DNA from 2 places in the Pseudomonas sivasensis genome. Region 2 is predicted to be linked to the other one. Evidence: predicted binding sites of a transcription regulator. Region 2 holds the regulator's gene; the other holds the start of a gene.
The links. Region 2 encodes sigma-54, which starts transcription at its own class of promoters, with help from an activator protein. Its sites were predicted from a motif close to ANTGGCATNNANNTTGCTNT; they were not measured.
Positions count from the first base shown of each region.

Region 1: a site for sigma-54 is predicted at 3,979-3,998, ahead of glnA (type I glutamate--ammonia ligase). Genes of this name have one in related genera too.

Region 1 covers NZ_CP090029.1:550,702-558,113, reverse strand. Annotated here, with positions in the region: gene LRO94_RS02465 (YkgJ family cysteine cluster protein) at 1-146, shown strand, start outside; gene typA (translational GTPase TypA) at 350-2,170, opposite strand; gene thiI (tRNA uracil 4-sulfurtransferase ThiI) at 2,310-3,764, opposite strand; gene glnA (type I glutamate--ammonia ligase) at 4,099-5,505, shown strand; gene LRO94_RS02445 (chorismate mutase) at 5,713-6,249, shown strand; gene glnL (nitrogen regulation protein NR(II)) at 6,561-7,412, shown strand, end outside.
Region 2 covers NZ_CP090029.1:1,201,209-1,208,620, forward strand. Annotated here, with positions in the region: gene LRO94_RS05285 (class II fumarate hydratase) at 1-807, shown strand, start outside; gene LRO94_RS05290 (hypothetical protein) at 835-1,263, shown strand; gene LRO94_RS05295 (superoxide dismutase) at 1,265-1,876, shown strand; gene LRO94_RS05300 (ZIP family metal transporter) at 1,910-2,803, shown strand; gene LRO94_RS05305 (HPr family phosphocarrier protein) at 2,841-3,113, opposite strand; gene rapZ (RNase adapter RapZ) at 3,130-3,987, opposite strand; gene ptsN (PTS IIA-like nitrogen regulatory protein PtsN) at 3,990-4,454, opposite strand; gene hpf (ribosome hibernation-promoting factor, HPF/YfiA family) at 4,467-4,772, opposite strand; gene LRO94_RS05325 (RNA polymerase factor sigma-54) at 4,848-6,341, opposite strand; gene lptB (LPS export ABC transporter ATP-binding protein) at 6,539-7,264, opposite strand; gene lptA (lipopolysaccharide transport periplasmic protein LptA) at 7,264-7,412, opposite strand, start outside.

The sequences.
Region 1 (7,412 bases), 650 kb from region 2:
GTAAGACGCGCTTCTGCACTATTTATGACAAGCGCCCGGATACCTGCCGCAATCACCCGAAGATCGGACCGCGGCCGGGGTATTGCGCGTACAAGCCGAAGGAAGTGGTGCGCGAGACCAATTTCAAGACCCTCGACAAGTTCTGATCCGGGTTTTGCAGGGGGCTCAAGGGCTCTATCGGGGGCAAGCCCCCTCCCACACTGACCGCATTCCAAATGGCTGTACTCGGTCAAATGTGGGAGAGGGCTTGCCCCCGATGAGGCCGGTACAGCCACCACAAAACCAGCAGGCATAAAAAAACGCCCCCGGCCTTTCGACCGGGGGCGTTTTTCATTCAGCCTGAGTTAACTCAGTTCTTGGCTTTCTTGGCAGCGCGGGTACGCTCGCCTTCGTCCAGGATCTTCTTACGCAGGCGGATCGACTTAGGCGTAACTTCGCACAGCTCGTCGTCCTGGATGAATTCCAGGGCCTGTTCCAGAGTGAAGCGAACAGGTGGGACCAGAGCGATGGTTTCGTCTTTGCCCGAAGCGCGCATGTTGTCGAGCTTCTTGCCTTTGGTTGGGTTGACGCCCATGTCGTTGTCACGGCTGTTCAGACCAACGATCTGACCGTTGTAGATCTCTTGACCGTGTTCAACGAACAGCTTGCCACGCGCCTGGAGGGTTTCCAGGGAGTAGGTCAGTGCCTTGCCAGTCTCAACCGATACCAGAACACCGTTCTGACGGCCGGACATGTCGCCGGACTTCATGGTGTCGTAGCGATCGAAGATCGAGGTCAGGATGCCAGCGCCGTTGGTCAGGGTCAGGAACTGGTTACGGAAACCGATCAGACCACGAGCAGGGATGTTGTATTCCAGACGCACACGGCCTTTGCCATCCGGCACCATGTTGGTCAGGTCGCCTTTACGCAGGCCCATCTCTTCCATGACCTTGCCCTGGGATTCTTCAGGGGTGTCGATGGTTACGTTTTCGAACGGTTCCTGCTTCACGCCGTCAACTTGACGGATGATCACTTCTGGACGACCAACGCCCATTTCGAAGCCTTCGCGACGCATGGTTTCGATCAGTACCGAGAGGTGCAGCTCACCACGGCCGGAAACCTTGAATTTGTCAGCCGAGTCGCCTTCTTCAACGCGCAGTGCAACGTTGTACAGCAGCTCTTTGTCCAGACGTTCCTTGATGTTACGGGAAGTCACGAACTTGCCTTCTTTACCGCAGAAAGGCGAGTCGTTTACCTGGAAGGTCATGGAAACGGTTGGTTCGTCAACGGTCAGAGGCTTCATCGCCTCGACGTTGTCCGGCTGGCACAGGGTGTCGGAGATGAACAGGGAGTCCATACCGCTCACGCATACGATGTCGCCAGCGAAAGCTTCTTCAACGTCGATACGGTGCAGACCGTGGTGACCCATCAGCTTCAGGATACGACCGTTACGCTTCTTGCCGTCGGCGCCGATAGCAACAACCGGGGTGTTCGGCTTGACGCTACCACGAGCGATACGGCCAACGCCGATAACACCCAGGAAGCTGTTGTAGTCCAGTGCCGAGATTTGCATCTGGAACGGGCCGTCACGGTCAACTTTTGGAGCCGGTACGTTGTCGACGATCGACTGGTACAGCGGGGTCATGTCTTCAGCCATGTCGGTGTGTTCCAGACCGGCAATGCCGTTCAGGGCCGAGGCGTACACGACTTTGAAGTCCAGCTGTTCTTCGGTAGCACCCAGGTTGTCGAACAGGTCGAAGATCTGGTCCAGAACCCAGTCCGGACGCGCGCCTGGACGGTCAACCTTGTTGATGCACACGATCGGACGCAGGCCGGCTTCGAAAGCCTTCTTGGTCACGAAACGGGTTTGCGGCATAGGGCCGTCTTGGGCATCAACCAGCAGCAGAACGGAGTCAACCATCGACATTACGCGTTCTACTTCGCCGCCGAAGTCGGCGTGGCCCGGGGTGTCCACGATGTTGATGTGGTAGCCGTTCCAGTTGATAGCGGTGTTTTTTGCCAGGATGGTAATACCGCGCTCTTTTTCCTGGTCGTTGGAGTCCATCACGCGCTCGTCGTTGAGCTCGTTGCGCTCCAGGGTGCCGGATTGACGCAGGAGTTTGTCTACCAGGGTGGTTTTACCATGGTCAACGTGAGCAATGATGGCGATGTTACGTAGATTTTCGATCACTTGTGTATCTCGATCAGAGGATTCGGTGTGCTGACAGGTCGTGGCAGCGATTTACAGTAGAGTCAGGCCTTGCCGTTACAGCTTGACGGCAGAGTCGGGGGGCCGGTGACGCAGGCCACAGGCAAACAGCCCCGGGCTCTTAGCTCGGTCGATAAACGCGCACATTGGCATGCCCCTCACTGAGCAAATGGTGGGCATGCAGGCGACTCATCACGCCTTTGTCGCAATACAGCAGGTACTGACGGCTGTCATCCAGTTCCTTGAAACGCGCGTTCAATGCGTAGAACGGCAGCGTTTGTACGTCGACGCCAGGAATTTCCAGCGGCTCATCTTCAGCGGCATCCGGGTGACGGATGTCGACAACAATCTGGCCGGCCAGGGCTTCACTGACTTCTTCGATCTGCACATCCTGGCCCAGTTCGTCGATAACACGATCGATCGGGACCAGCTTGGCGTTCTGAAGCGCACGCTCCAGAATCGCCATATCAAACTGTTGTTCTTCGTACTCCACGCGGTTGCGCTTGGCGTGGGTCTTGGGATTCACCGAGATGACCCCGCAGTATTCAGGCATATGCTTGGCGAAGTCGGCGGTGCCGATTTCTTCTGCCAAATCGATGATGTCCTGCTTGTGGCTGGCGATCAGTGGGCGCAACACCAGCTTCTCGGTCACGCAGTCGATCAGCGACAGGTTCGGCAACGTCTGGCTGGAAACCTGGGAAATCGCTTCGCCGGTCACCAGGGCGTCGATCTGCAACTGATCGGCAATCCGAGACGCAGCGCGCAACATCATACGCTTCAATACTACGCCCATATGACTGTTATCGACTTTACCGAGAATTTCGCCCAGCACTTCCTCAAACGGTACGCTCACAAATAGCACGCGTTGGGAGCTGCCGTACTTCTTCCAGATAAAGTGCGCGACTTCCATCACGCCCAATTCGTGTGCACGCCCACCCAGATTAAAGAAGCAGAAGTGGCTCATCAGGCCGCGGCGCATGATCTGGTAGGCCGCGACCGTGGAATCGAAACCGCCGGACATCAATACCAGGGTCTGTTCCAGGGCGCCCAACGGGTAGCCGCCGATGCTGTCGTGCTGGCTGTGAATCACAAACAACCGTTGGTCGCGAATTTCCATGCGCACTTCAATTTGTGGCGCTTTTAAGGAAATTCCGGCGGCGCCGCACTCGCGACGCAGCTTGCTGCCGACGTATTTCTCGACGTCCATGGAGCTGAATGGGTGCTTGCCGGCACGCTTGCAGCGTACCGAAAAAATCTTGCCTTCAAGGCTGTCACCGAAGTGCCGTTTGCATTTTTCGGTGATGTCATCGAAGTCGCCCAGCGGGTACTCATCCACCTGGAGGAAATGCGCGATACCCGGCATGCAGCTCAGGCGCTCGGTCATGTCCTTCAAGGCTTTGGCGTCGGTGAGGCGGGTTTCCAGCTCGAGGTTGTCCCACACACCGTTCACCACCACAGCCGGGTCCAGATCGCGGAGCACGGCACGGATGTTCTTGGCCAACTGACGGATGAAACGCATCCGTACCGGTCGGCTCTTGATGGTGATCTCGGGGAAGACTTTAACGATTAATTTCATGGAAACAGCGCGCGCAGGGCCTGCCGAAAAAGGGGGGCGCGGATTATAGCGGAAATCGCTCAAGGTTTAACCAGTTAATATGCACATCACTCGACTCGCACTAAAGCAGTGCATTTGCACGCGTCAGCGCCACATTGCAGTGCGCGAATTTCGCGCTTTTGTCGCAATGCACCTTTATAGGGGCGTTTTTGGAGCAAAAAACCCATGTTGGCGCACTGGCATGCAATTTGCTCTCTTGTGAGGCAGGTTGCCATGGCGGACTATCCGCGCCGGCATCACCCACATTCTAAGGGCTAACTCCACTACCCCAGCCCGAAGCCACCCGGAGGACACTATGTCGAAGTCGGTTCAACTCATCAAAGATCATGACGTTAAATGGATTGATCTGCGCTTCACGGACACCAAAGGCACTCAGCACCACGTGACCATGCCGGCTCGCGATGCGCTGGATGATGCGTTCTTCGAAGAAGGCAAAATGTTCGACGGTTCCTCCATCGCTGGCTGGAAAGGCATCGAAGCCTCCGACATGATCCTGATGCCGGACGACAGCACTGCCGTGCTGGACCCGTTCACCGAAGAAGCCACCCTGATCCTGGTGTGCGACGTGATCGAGCCTTCGACCATGCAAGGCTACGACCGCGACCCACGTGCGATCGCCAAGCGTGCCGAGGAATACCTGAAGTCGACCGGTATCGGTGACACCGTATTCGTAGGCCCAGAGCCAGAATTCTTCATCTTTGACCAAGTGAAGTTCAAGTCCGACATCTCCGGCTCCATGTTCAAGATCTACTCTGAACAAGGTTCGTGGATGTCCGATCAGGACGTGGAAGGCGGCAACCATGGCCACCGTCCAGGCATCAAAGGTGGTTACTTCCCAGTTCCGCCGTTCGACCACGACCACGAAATCCGTACCTCCATGTGCAACGCCATGGAAGACATGGGCCTGGTCATCGAAGTTCACCACCACGAAGTGGCGACTGCCGGCCAGAACGAAATCGGTGTGAAGTTCAACACCCTGGTTGCCAAGGCTGACGAAGTTCAGACCCTGAAGTACTGCGTACACAACACTGCCGTTGCCTACGGCCGTACCGCGACCTTCATGCCTAAGCCTCTGTACGGCGATAACGGTTCGGGTATGCACGTTCACCTGTCCATCGCCAAAGATGGCAAGAACACTTTCGCTGGCGAAGGTTATGCCGGCCTGTCCGACACCGCCCTGTACTTCATCGGCGGCATCATCAAGCACGGTAAGGCCCTGAACGGCTTCACCAACCCTTCGACCAACTCCTACAAGCGTCTGGTCCCAGGTTTCGAAGCTCCGGTAATGCTGGCCTACTCGGCGCGCAACCGTTCCGCTTCGATCCGTATTCCTTACGTCTCCAGCCCACGCGCTCGCCGTATCGAAGCTCGCTTCCCGGATCCAGCAGCCAACCCTTACCTGGCCTTCGCAGCTCTGGTTATGGCCGGCCTGGACGGTATCCAGAACAAGATCCACCCTGGCGACGCTGCCGACAAAAACTTGTACGACCTGCCGCCTGAAGAGGCCAAAGAGATCCCACAAGTGTGCGGCAGCCTGAAAGAAGCCCTGGAAGAGCTGGACAAGGGCCGTGCGTTCCTGACCAAAGGCGGCGTATTCAGCGACGACTTCATCGACGCTTACATCGGCCTGAAAAGCGAAGAAGAAATCAAGGTTCGTACCTTCGTACACCCACTGGAATACGAGCTGTACTACAGCTGCTGATCCGGTAGCGCTGCTTAAAGTAGCGTGACAAAAAAGACCTCCTTCGGGAGGTCTTTTTTTGCCCGTGAATTACACAGTTCCACACCTGCAAACTTAATCAAAAAGGTGGGAGGGAGCTTGCTCCCGATAGCGGTGGGTCAGCTGATACAGGTGCTGACTGACACTCTGCTATCGGGGGGCAAGCCCCCTCCCACAAGGAGATCAGCATTGAAACGTCGACTTGTGTTCGCTCTGTTATTCGTCAGCGCCAGTGCATTCGCTGCACCGCCGACACTGGAGCCATTGCTCAACAGCATCGCCGAACGCCTGACCATTGCCGACCAGGTGGCCCTGAGCAAATGGGACAGCAAAAAACCGGTAGAAGACAAAAAGCGCGAGCAAGATGTGCTCGCCAGCGTCATTGCCCAGGCACCGAGCTACAAACTGGAGCCCGCCGCCGCCGAGCAATTTTTCTCGGCGCAGATCGAGGCAAACAAGCTGGTGCAGTACACCCACCTGTCCGACTGGCAGTTCCAGGGCAAGGCACCCGACGACCCGCGCCCGGACCTGGTAAAGCAGATTCGCCCGCAACTGGATCAATTGCAAAAACGCCTGCTGCAACAACTGGCGGACTTCACTCCACAACGTACCGACCCGCAGTGCCCTCAATGGCTGGCCGAAGCGGTACATGAGCCGCTGAACGACCCACTGCGGCAATTGGCGATGATCCGCGCTACGGCCGAGCTGTGTATCTACAAAGACTAAAACTGTAACCCCGATCCAAAAATGTGGGAGAGGGGCAACCCCTCCCACATTTGATTTATATGATTTCGGCACTTCCTGAACAACCTTCACAAAACCGCACTATATTGGTGCGACATCCTGCACCCGCCCCAACGACTAACACCATTTTGGTTCGAAACTTCCCGTTCAAGCTGGCAGAACGCCACAGTTTCGGGCCCTAACCCCCCATTTCAGGGCTTTCGCGCTTCTTTTCGGAGCCTTGGTTTGGTTTTTGCATTTTCCTTGTATCAGCGTGTGCCTCAAGCCCGCGCCTTGCTCCAAAAGAGGTCCTGATGACCATCAGCGATGCACTGCACCGTTTGCTACTCGACAACCTGACCACCGCGACCATCCTGCTCAATGACGACTTGCGTCTTGAGTACATGAACCCGGCGGCGGAGATGCTTCTGGCCATCAGTGGCCAGCGCAGCCATGGGCAGTTCATCAGCGAGCTGTTCACCGAGTCGGCCGAAGCCTTGAGCTCGTTACGCCAGGCGGTGGAGCAGGCGCATCCATTCACCAAGCGTGAAGCGATGCTCACGGCCCTTACCGGGCAGACATTGACCGTCGACTACGCTGTGACCCCGATCCTGAGCAACGGCGCGACCCTGCTGCTGCTTGAAGTACATCCCCGTGACCGCCTGCTGCGCATCACCAAAGAAGAAGCGCAGTTGTCCAAGCAAGAAACCAGCAAGATGCTGGTACGTGGCCTCGCCCATGAGATCAAGAACCCGTTGGGCGGCATCCGTGGCGCAGCGCAGTTGCTGGCCCGCGAGTTACCGGACGAGAACCTCAAGGACTACACCAACGTCATCATCGAAGAAGCCGACCGCCTGCGTAACTTGGTGGACCGCATGCTCGGCTCCAACAAGCTGCCGTCCCTTGCGATGACCAACGTGCACGAAGTACTTGAGCGCGTCTGTCATCTGGTAGAGGCGGAAAGCCAGGGCTGCATCACCTTGGTGCGCGACTACGACCCGAGCATTCCCGACGTGTTGATCGACCGCGAACAGATGATCCAAGCGGTGCTCAACATCGTGCGCAACGCCATGCAGGCCATCAGCAGCCAGAACGAATTGCGCCTGGGCCGCATCAGCCTGCGCACCCGCGCACTGCGCCAGTTCACCATCGGCCATGTGCGCCAT
Region 2 (7,412 bases):
ATGAGTCAGGTACTCGATGGTTGGGCGCAGCAACTCAAAGCCAATATCGGTCATCTGCAGGACTTGCTGCCAAGCCTGCAGGCCCTCGCGCAAGGCGGAACGGCGGTGGGCACTGGGATCAACGCCCATCCGGAATTCGCGGCGCGTTTCAGTCAGCAACTAAGCAGCCTGACGGATGTGAAATTCACTCCGGGTAAAAACCTGTTTGCGCTGATTGGTTCCCAGGACACAGCCGTGGCGGTGTCCGGCCAACTGAAAGCCACCGCCGTATCGCTGATGAAAATCGCCAATGACCTGCGCTGGATGAACTCCGGTCCACTTGCCGGCCTGGGTGAGATCGAGCTGGAAGGCCTGCAGCCGGGGTCTTCGATCATGCCCGGCAAGGTCAACCCTGTAATCCCTGAAGCGACTGCCATGGTGGCTGCACAAGTCATTGGCAATGACACGGTGATTACCGTCGCTGGCCAATCCGGCAACTTCGAGCTGAACGTGATGCTGCCTATCATCGCCCAGAACCTGCTCAGCAGCCTCGAACTGCTGGCCAACTCCAGCCGCCTGCTGGCGGACAAAGCCATCGCCAGCTTCAAGGTCAATGAAGCCAAGCTCAAGGAAGCACTGTCGCGCAACCCGATACTGGTTACTGCACTCAACCCGATCATTGGATACCAAAAGGCTGCTGAAATCGCCAAGAAGGCCTATCAGCAAGGCCGTCCAGTGATTGATGTCGCCCTTGAACACACCGACTTGCCGCGCAGCCAACTGGAAATCCTGCTGGATCCGGAAAAGCTCACGGCTGGCGGCGTTTAATCACCGACTTTGCTTTGGAGGCTCACCATGGAGCACTGGAAGCGCACGATCGAACGGGCCAATCGCTGCTTTATGCAAGGCGAGTTGGTTGACGCTCGCGAGGCCTATTTGCAAGCCCTGGCCTTGGCCCAGGTGTTGTTCGAACGCTGGGCGAATGCCGACGAAGCAGTGGCGGCTTGCGTCATTTCCCATCACAACCTGGCGGACCTGCATCTGCACTTGAATCAGCCTGAGGAAAGCGCCGAATACCTTTGCGCCATTCACCAGCGCTTGCTGCAGACCATGCAGGACGCGCGCCTGAGCCCGCAGCTGCGGGAGGCGGCCCTGCGCCAGAGCAGCAAGACTTACGTCGAACTGTTGAATTTCATCAGCGATCACGGCGAGTACCCGCGCACCCATCGCTTGCTGGGCGGTACTGCGGCGCAACCGACTACGCCTCAATACGGAGCACATTGATATGACCTATACCTTGCCTGCCTTGCCTTACGCCTACGATGCCCTGGAGCCGCATATTGATGCGCAAACCATGGAAATTCACTACACCAAGCATCACCAGACCTACATCAACAACCTTAATGCCGCCGTCGAGGGCACTGAGTTCGCCGGCTGGCCGGTGGAAAAACTGGTGTCCAGCGTGCACCAAATACCGGAAAAGCTTCGCGCAGCCGTGATCAACCAAGGTGGCGGTCACGCTAACCACTCGCTGTTCTGGGCGGTGATGTCACCTCAAGGGGGCGGTAAGCCAGAGGGCGCATTGGGCAAGGCAATTGACGAGCAAGTTGGAGGTTTTGATAGTTTCAAGGAGGCCTTCACCAAAGCCGCATTGACCCGCTTCGGCAGCGGCTGGGCTTGGCTGAGCGTTACGCCGCAAAAGACCTTGGTGGTGGAAAGCAGCGGTAACCAAGACAGCCCGCTGATGAACGGCAACACGCCGATCCTCGGCCTGGACGTATGGGAGCATGCTTACTATTTGCGCTACCAGAACCGCCGCCCGGAATACATCAATGCCTTCTACAGTGTTATTAACTGGCCAGAAGTTGCCGCACGCTATCAGGCTGCTATGGCCTGACATTTACCTCTATAACAAGATCTAAGGCCGACTATGGGCACTGAAACACTGGCGATCGGCAGCGTGCGACTGTTTCGCTATGCGCTTGGCTCGCTACTGCTACTGGCAGGTACTGCATTGCTGGTGGCCCACGGGCTGGCCTGGCTGGACCTTGAACCGCGCATCCTGCGTGCTTTGCAGGGCGGGGCGATCTGCGCGCTCGGTACTGCGCTGGGCGCGGTTCCGGTATTGGTGATTCGGCGGATGCCGGTGGCCGTGAGCGATACCTTGCTGGGCTTTGGGGCTGGCGTGATGCTGGCTGCAACCGCCTTTTCACTGGTGGTACCGGGTATCGCTGCTGCAGAAAGCCTGGGGCTTACGTCCTGGGGCGCGAGCGGGCTGATCAGTTTCGGCATTATGTTGGGAGCGTTCGGGCTGTATCTGGTTGACCGCAAGGTCTCCGGCGCGAGTCCAGAAATGCTGGTGGGCACGCCGGACAAACCGGTGATACCGCCGCGCATCTGGCTATTCGTGTTCGCTATCATTGCTCACAACATTCCGGAAGGCATGGCGGTTGGCGTCTCTGCCGGCGGCGGCATGCCGGATGCCGACAGCTTGGCCATGGGCATCGCCTTGCAGGATGTGCCCGAAGGTCTTGTGATTGCGTTGGTGTTGGCCGGGGCAGGGATGTCGCGGGCCAAGGCATTCCTGATTGGTGCTGCTTCAGGCTTGGTGGAACCGGTGTTTGCCGTACTCTGCGCTTGGCTGGTGAGCCTGGCCGAGGTGTTGTTGCCTTTGGGGCTGGCGCTGGCTGCCGGGGCGATGCTGTTGGTAGTGACCCATGAGGTGATCCCGGAGTCGCGGCGCAATGGCCACGAAAAGCTCGCCAGCTTGGGGCTCTGCATTGGATTTTGCTTGATGATGGCGATGGATACCGCATTGGGGTGAAGCCGTTGCGGCTTCACGTTTGTGTCAAAGGGTGAGGTTACTCACCCTCATCAAAGTAGTTGTTGATCAACGCCACCAGAGCTTCCATCGCTTCCTGGTCTTGCTCGCCTTCGGTCTTCAAATGAATTTTGGTGCCTTTGCCGGCCGCCAGCATCATCATCGCCATGATGCTTTTGCCGTCGACCATGCTTTCAGGTGTGCGTCCAGCCCTGATCTGGCAGGGGAACTGCCCGGCTACTCCGACAAACTTGGCCGAGGCGCGGGCGTGCAAGCCCAACTTGTTGATGATTTCAATTTCCAGAGCGGGCATCGCGCAGGTGTTCCTTTCAGCTAAGGTCGCGGTGGCGAACCTGGACGTTCTTGAGGGTTTGTTGCAGTGCTTGGCCCAAGCGCTCGGTCAGGTATACCGAACGGTGATGACCGCCGGTGCATCCAATGGCAATAGTGACATAGGCCCGGTTGCTCGCGGCAAAGCGCGGCAGCCACTTGAGCAGATAGCTGGAAATGTCCTGGAACATCTCCTCCACATCCGGCTGCGCGGCTAGGTACTCAGCCACAGGTAGGTCCAGCCCTGATTGGTCGCGTAACTCTGGCTTCCAGTAGGGGTTGGGCAGGCAGCGCACGTCGAACACCAGATCGGCATCCACCGGCATGCCACGTTTGAAGCCAAAAGACTCGACGAGAAACGCCGTGCCAGGCTCCGGCTGATTCAGCAGGCGCAGTTTGATGGCATCGCGCAGCTGGTAAAGGTTAAGGCCGGTGGTGTTGATCTTAAGGTCGGCGAGGTCAATGATCGGCCCCAGCAACTTGGTTTCGTCCTCGATGGCTTCAGCCAGAGAACGGTGAGGGCTGCTGAGGGGGTGGCGTCGACGGGTTTCGGAGAAGCGTTTGAGCAGCGTCTCTTCATCGGCGTCCAGGTACAGCACATCACAATGAATATGCTTGGCGCGCACTTCTTCCAACAGTTCCGGGAACCGAGAGAGGTGGCTGGGTAGGTTGCGGGCGTCGATCGAAACGGCAACCAGAGGTTGCGCCAGCTCGGTGTGGATCAGAGCGAGTTCCGCCAACTCCGGCAGTAGGCCGGCCGGCAGGTTATCGATGCAATAGAAGCCGTTGTCCTCAAGAACGTTGAGGGCGGTACTTTTACCCGAGCCGGAGCGGCCGCTGACGATGATCAAACGCATGATTACTGCCCGTTTTGCTCATCCAGGACAACTTGGTACAGCGCCTCATTGCTGCCGGCACTGCGCAGTTTGTCGCGTACTTCTTTGCGGTCGAGCATGCTGGCGATCTGCCGAAGCAGTTCCAAGTGCGCATCGGTGGCGGCCTGTGGGACCAACAGAACAAACAGCAGGTCGACCGGGGCGCCATCAATGGCATCGAAATCGATAGGCGCGTCCAAGTGCAGCAGCGCGCTGACAGGTGTCTCACAGCCTTTGAGGCGACAGTGAGGAATGGCGATGCCGTTACCAAAACCGGTGGAACCCAGTTTTTCACGAGCAATCAGAGCCTCGAAGACATCTTGCATCTCCAGTTCAGGCACTTGGCTGCTGATCAGGTTGGCAATTTGTTCGAGGGCTTTCTTCTTGCTGCCGCCCGGCACGTTCACGAGGGAACGGCCGGGGGTCAGGATGGTTTCAAGTCGAATCATGGGTGGGGAGTGTTAGCGGCCTGTGCCCTGAAGAAGGCTCTGCTGCTTTTCCTTATGCTTTTTAAGTTGGCGGTCGAGCTTGTCAGTCAAGGCATCGATTGATGCATACATGTCTTCATGCTCGGCGTTGGCGACTACTTCGCCACCGGGAATCTGTAGGGTCGCTTCGATTTTCTGCTGAAGCTTGTCGACCTTCATGATCACTTGCACATTGGTGATCTTGTCAAAATGACCCTCAAGCTTTTTCAGCTTTTGCTCGACATATTCGCGCAGGGGAGGGGTGACTTCTACATGGTGTCCACTGATGTTGACTTGCATACAGCTTCTCCTTCGTTGCCAGTGCATAAAGCGGCGGGTAGGAATACCCGCCACTGGAACGCTGTGGCCCGCCCGTCACATCAAACGCTTACGCTCGCTGGAAGGCGCGATCCCAAGGGATTCGCGGTACTTGGCGACGGTTCGACGGGCGACCTGAATGCCTTGTGCCTCCAGTAAACCAGCGATCTTGCTGTCACTCAACGGCTTTTTCTGATTTTCCGCGGCAACCAGTTTTTTGATGATTGCGCGGATTGCCGTGGACGAGCATTCGCCGCCTTCTGAGGTGCTGACATGGCTGGAGAAAAAGTATTTCAACTCATAAATACCCCGTGGGGTATGCATGAATTTTTGCGTGGTAACGCGGGAAATCGTCGACTCGTGCATGCCTACCGCTTCGGCGATATCGTGCAGAACCAAAGGCTTCATCGCTTCATCGCCGTATTCCAGGAAGCCGCGCTGATGCTCGACGATCTGCGTGGCGACTTTCATCAGGGTTTCGTTACGGCTTTGCAGGCTCTTGATGAACCAGCGCGCCTCCTGCAACTGGTTGCGCATGAAGGTGTTGTCGGCGCTGGTGTCGGCGCGTCGCACGAAACCTGCATATTGCGGGTTGACTCGCAGGCGTGGCACTGACTCCTGGTTAAGCTCCACCAGCCAGCGCTCGTTGTCCTTGCGCACGATCACGTCAGGAACTACGTATTCGGCCTCGCTGGACTCGATCTGCGAGCCGGGACGCGGGTTGAGGCTTTGCACCAGCTCGATGACCTGGCGCAGATCGTCTTCCTTGAGTTTCATGCGACGCATCAGTTGGCTGTAATCGCGGCTGCCGAGCAGGTCGATGTATTCGGTGACCAGGCGCTGGGCCTCGGCGAGCCATGGGGTCTTGGCGGGCAGCTGGCGCAGTTGCAGCTGCAGGCATTCGCTAAGGGTGCGCGCACCAATACCCGCGGGCTCAAATTGCTGGATGCGGTGCAGGACGGCTTCGATTTCGTCCAGTTCGATATCTAGTTCGGGGTCGAAGGCCTCAAGAATCTCTTCGAGTGTCTCGTCCAGATAGCCTTGGTTATTGATGCAATCGATCAGGGTGACGGCGATCAGGCGATCGGTGTCCGACATCGGTGCGAGGTTCAGTTGCCACAACAGATGGCTCTGCAGACTTTCGCCGGCGGACGTGCGGGTAGTGAAGTCCCACTCATCATCGTCGTTGCTGGGCAGGCTGCTGGCGCTGGTCTGGTAGACGTCTTCCCAAGCAGTGTCTACGGGAAGCTCGTTGGGAATGCGTTCGTTCCAATCGCCTTCCTCAAGGTTATCCACCGTAGGGGCGGTTTCCTGGTAGGACGGTTCCTGCACGTCTGCGTTGGGTTTTTGCTCGATGTTGTCGGCCAACGGGTCTGCATTATCGAAGTCGTCGCCTTCTTCCTGGCGTTCGAGCATCGGATTAGACTCCAGGGCCTCCTGGATTTCCTGTTGCAGGTCCAGGGTCGACAATTGGAGCAGGCGGATGGCCTGTTGCAGCTGCGGTGTCATCGTCAGCTGCTGGCCCATTCTTAGGACTAGCGATGGTTTCATGGCAGGGGCTTAACACCTTATTCGCCGGCGCAACGCGCCATCCACGACAGGGCGCGTGAGCGCCAAACATAAGCAAATTATATGCCTGATATCGAGGGCTTTGCCTAGAGCGCGGTAACAATAAAAAACCGGAGGTTTTCATTGACTCCCGCGCATCAGGCAAACGACCTGCCACCGCCTTGTTTGTGCAGGCGGCTTTACAGGCGAAACTCGTGACCCAGATACACTTCCTTGACCAGTTCGTTGGCCAGGATGGTGGCGGAGTCGCCTTCTGCGATCAGTTGACCATCGTTGACGATATACGCGGTTTCGCAGATATCGAGGGTCTCACGCACGTTGTGATCGGTGATCAGTACACCGATACCCTTGGCCTTGAGGTGATGGATGATCTGCTTGATGTCGCCAACCGAGATAGGGTCGACGCCGGCAAACGGTTCGTCCAGCAGAATGAACTTGGGGGCAGTGGCCAGGGCGCGGGCGATTTCCACGCGACGCCGCTCACCACCGGACAGGCTCATGCCAAGGTTGTCGCGAATGTGGTTGATATGGAATTCCTGCAGCAGGCTTTCCAGCTCCTGTCGGCGGCCGTCACGGTCCAGTTCCTTGCGAGTTTCAAGGATGGCCATAATGTTGTCGGCAACTGACAGTTTGCGGAAGATCGATGCTTCTTGAGGAAGATAGCCGATACCCGCGCGTGCACGACCGTGCATTGGCTGGTGGCTGACATCCAGGTCGTCGATCAGTACGCGACCCTGATCCGCCTGGACCAGGCCAACAATCATGTAGAAGCATGTGGTCTTGCCTGCGCCGTTGGGGCCGAGCAAGCCGACGATCTGGCCGCTGTCGATCGACAGGCTGACGTCGCGCACGACCTGACGGCTTTTATAGGCCTTGGCCAGATGCTGGGCTTTCAGGGTTGCCATTACTCGGCCTTCTTCTTCGGCTGGATAACCATGTCGATGCGTGGGCGCGGTGCGGTGACCTTGCTGCCATTGGCACGACCGGCGTTAGCGATCTGTTTCACGGTGTCATAGGTGATCTTTTCACCTTCCGTGGAGTTGCCATCGGGGC